Regions from separate parts of the Globicatella sanguinis genome, predicted to be linked through region 2. Evidence: predicted binding sites of a transcription regulator. Region 2 holds the regulator's gene; the other holds the start of a gene.

Region 1 (2,216 bases), 1.2 Mb from region 2:
TTTACGTGCGGATCATATTATTTCAGGTACTGTATTGAACTTAGTAGCACCATCTTTAGGTGTTTTCTTGACGCGTGTCATGTTTGATGGAGCAGGGCAAACCGATTTTATCAAACAAAAATTTGGTTATTGGAGTGTACCACTTCTTTCAAAAATTCCAGTGGTAGGGAAGATTTTCTTTAGTCAAACTTCTCAACCAGCTTTTGTTGGGATTGTGGTAGCGATTATTTGTTGGTTTATTGTGTTTAAAACGAGTTTTGGTTTAAGATTACGTTCTGTTGGGGAACATCCTCAAGCAGCCGATACTTTAGGTATTAATGTATACAAAATGCGTTATCTAGGCGTCTTATTATCTGGTTTAATGGGTGGTTTAGGTGGAGCGATTATGGCACAATCAATTAACTCACAATTCGCTATTACGACGATTACTGGACAAGGTTTCATGTCAATGGCAGCAATGATTTTCGGTAAATGGAATCCTATTGGTGCGATGTTGGCCGCTATTTTCTTTGGTTTTGCACAAAGTTTAGCGGTAGTGGGGTCACAAATACCATTTATTAAAAACATCCCTTCAGTTTATTTACAAATTGCGCCTTATGTCATCACCATCTTTGTATTAGTTGGGTTTGTTGGAAACTCTAAAGGACCAGCAGCTAACGGAACGACTTATATTAAATCTAAATAATATCTTTTAAATAAGTGGACAAAAGGCTAGGTCAGTTCATGACTACTTTTGTCCCTTTTTTAATTTAAAAATATAGTCAAAAATGGTCAAAAAATCCTTGACCTTTCTTAACCAAAGGTATATAATATAGTTAAGCTCTTAAAGAGAGCTACTTTTATAGGAAAAACTTACTGACTATATTTGACCAAAGGGGTGTTATTGAATGATTGAAAAAATGACAACAGCCATGCAAGAAGCTTTGGCACAAGCACAACAAATTGCGATGACAAGAAAACATCAAGAAATTGATATTCCACATTTATGGCGCATTTTTGTTCAACCCGATAGTTTTGCTTATAATTTATACCATGAATTCCAATTAAATATGGATGATTTCCAAAGAAAAATCGAACAAGAAATTGATAAGTTGCCGTCGATAACAGGAAGTAATGTTCAGTATGGACAGCAAATTAGTCAACGCTTATCGATGTTATTCCAAAAAGCTAATCAATTAGCACAGGATCAACAAGATCAATATTTATCGACTGAAATGGTAGTGTTAGCACTATTTGACCAAAAAAACAATCCATTAACAGAATATTTAATTTCAAACAATGTCACCGAAGCCAAGATGAAAGCAAGAATTGATAATTTAAGAGGAGGCGAGTCTGTGACTTCACAAAACCAAGAACAAACTTATGAATCTTTAGAAAAATATGCCACTAATTTAAATGAGGCAGTAAAACAAAATAAATTAGATCCAGTAATTGGTCGTGATGAAGAAATTCGTGATGTGATACGAATTTTATCAAGAAAGACTAAAAATAATCCGGTATTAATCGGTGAACCAGGTGTTGGTAAAACAGCAATTGTTGAAGGATTAGCCCATCGTATTGTACGTAAAGATGTACCAGATAATTTAAAAGGGAAACAAGTTTACTCATTAGATATGGGTTCATTAATTGCGGGTGCAAAATATCGTGGTGAGTTCGAAGAACGATTAAAAGCGGTATTAAAAGAAGTAACGAAATCGGAAGGTAATATTATCCTGTTCATAGATGAAATTCATACGATTGTCGGTGCCGGTAAGTCCGAAGGAGCAATGGATGCCGGTAATATTCTAAAACCAATGTTAGCTCGTGGTGAAATCCATTGTATCGGAGCTACCACTTTAGATGAATATCGTGAAAACATTGAAAAAGATAAAGCATTGGAACGTCGTTTCCAAAGAGTGTTAGTCCAAGAACCAACGGTGGAAGACACCATTAGTATTTTGCGTGGATTAAAAGAACGTTTTGAAATCCACCACGGTGTTAATATTCATGATAATGCTTTAGTCGCTGCGGCAACTTTATCTAATCGTTATATTACCGATCGTTTCTTACCAGATAAAGCGATTGACTTAGTCGATGAGGCTTGTGCGACGATTCGTGTTGAAATTAATTCGATGCCAACAGAAATGGATACTGTGAATCGTCGTTTAATGCAATTAGAAATTGAAGAAGCAGCGCTTAAAAAAGAAACGGATGATGCAAGTAAAAAACGTTTAGAA
Region 2 (2,216 bases):
CAGAAATTTCTTCGATAATTTTTTTCATGCGCTCTTCAAATTCACCGCGATATTTCGTTCCTGCAACTAATGCTCCCATATCTAACATAATTAAACTTTTCTTAGCGATATCTTGAGGAACATCTCCTTGAATCATTCTTTGAGCTAATCCTTCTGCTATAGCTGTTTTACCGACACCTGGTTCCCCAACTAAAACCGGATTGTTTTTGGTTCTACGGCTAATAATTTGCACAATTCGGTGAACTTCTTTTTCACGTCCAATCACCGGATCCAATTCATTTTGTCTAGCTAGCTCAGTTAAATCTCTAGAAACTGAATCAAGTGTTGGTGTTTTAGACGTCTTTTGTGCCTCTTTATTGTTACGAGGATTTCTTCTACGTCGATTGTTACCACCACTGGTTGGGTCTTGACTAGCTAAGCCAATTAATTCATAAATTGTTTTGCGTAATTCATCAAAATCAACACCAACGTTTCTTAGTAAAACCGTTGCTAAAATTTCTTCTTTTAAAATACCTAATAATAAATGCTCAGTTCCAACTTTTGGTGCACCCAATCGTTTCGCATCATTAGAAGCATTCATAATAACTTTTTTAGCACGTGGAGAGTAAGGTATAACTCTTTCAGCATTGAGTCGCGGTTGACTAAATTTTCCATGTATGGCTTCTAATTCTAAAATCAATTCATTGAAAGTTGCACCATGTTCTCTTAATGCTTTTCCAGCAATTCCAGTTTCTTCACGAGATAAACCTAATAATATATGTTCTGTGCCGACTGCTTGATGTTGCATATAATAAGCTTGCTCTGCCGCATAAATCATCGCTTGTCGTGCACTTTCTGTAAATAGTTCTTCAAACATTTTTATTCACCTCTTATTCGTATGTATAACGGAGTTGGTATAGAAAAGTTTTTAATAATTGAGCTCTCGCTATTTGTTCTTCCTCCGTTATTGTTTGTAAAACAGCTTTTTCAATCACAGATAAAATCAAAGCAGCTTCCCTTTGAGTTATAATCTTTCTTTCTGTTAAAGTTTCGATGATATTGATCCCGTTTCGCTGACTTATCTGATTTCCAATTAAATCAATCATTTGATCGATTTCGTCTACTTCATCTACCAAATGGACTTTAAGTATCCGGATATAGCCTCCGCCACCTCTTTTACTTTCCACTAGGTATCCATGTTCTTGTGTAAAACGGGTATTAATAACATAATTGATTTGCGAAGGAACACAATCAAATCGATCGGCAATATCACTTCGCTTGATTTCAAGATGTTCTTGATTTTCTAAATACGCTTTTAAATACGCTTCAATAATATCCGTCATATTTCGTTGGGTCACAGTCTCGCCTCCTTTAACATTGACTTTCTTTGACCATTATACAATAATAATTCCTCTTTGAAAAGAGGAACGACTTAAAATCTTATATTTCGGTCATTATTTGACTAATTTTGTTTTAACCCTTGATAATTGACAGCATATCGTTGGAATAATTTATTCAATAATGGGAATAATAAGATAAAAAATACCACATTCCCAGCTGAATGAGCCAAATCAAAAGGTAAACCATTTAAATAATAAACCCAAAAGTTTTCTACTTGTATTAAAAAAGTCCACAACCACGAAATACTAAAGCCAAACAATATACCTGCAATACCGGTAACGACTGCTCGGCTACCAAATAATATATAATCTCTTTTTACCATTTTTTCTAATAATCTATTGCTGAAGTAGACAAAAATAACGACGATAAGATAGCTTATAATTTGTAACACGACCCATGGCCCCATTCCCAAAATGAGATTTGAAACTAGCATCGTCAAAGACGATACGATAACGCCATCTTTAAAACCTAATAAAATGGTCACAATTGCGATAATAGTTGTAACGGGTTGTACATTCGGTATGAACGCAAAGAAAATTCTCCCCACCACACATAATGTTGTTAATAAAGCAACTTGCGTAATCCATAATGTAAAACTTTTTTGTTTCACCAATTTTTTCCCACTCCTTACGACATTCGAAAATGCTTTTATCTATTTATATTCACTCACTATTATACCCGGAAACAGAGTAATTGTGTTCAAAATATTAATTAAATAAACAATTTTTTTGATGATTATAACGGGAGTGGGCCAGAAGTAGAAAATTCAATGATTTTCGCTTCGTTTGCCCACCCCGCACAGTTGGGAGTAGGCCAGAATTAGAAAATTGAATAAT

Evidence for each region. Region 2 encodes CtsR, which represses protease genes until heat stress. Its sites were predicted from a motif close to TTGGTCAAAAAAGGTCAAANA; they were not measured.
Region 1: the regulator CtsR is predicted to act here: its motif matches at 758-778, upstream of clpB (ATP-dependent chaperone ClpB).

The regions. Positions count from the first base shown of each region.
Region 1 covers NZ_CP126962.1:221,914-224,129, reverse strand. The annotation lists gene CYJ72_RS00890 (ABC transporter permease) at 1-685, shown strand, start outside; gene clpB (ATP-dependent chaperone ClpB) at 888-2,216, shown strand, end outside.
Region 2 covers NZ_CP126962.1:1,376,342-1,378,557, reverse strand. The annotation lists gene CYJ72_RS06020 (ATP-dependent Clp protease ATP-binding subunit) at 1-856, opposite strand, end outside; gene CYJ72_RS06015 (CtsR family transcriptional regulator) at 870-1,337, opposite strand; gene CYJ72_RS06010 (ECF transporter S component) at 1,442-1,990, opposite strand.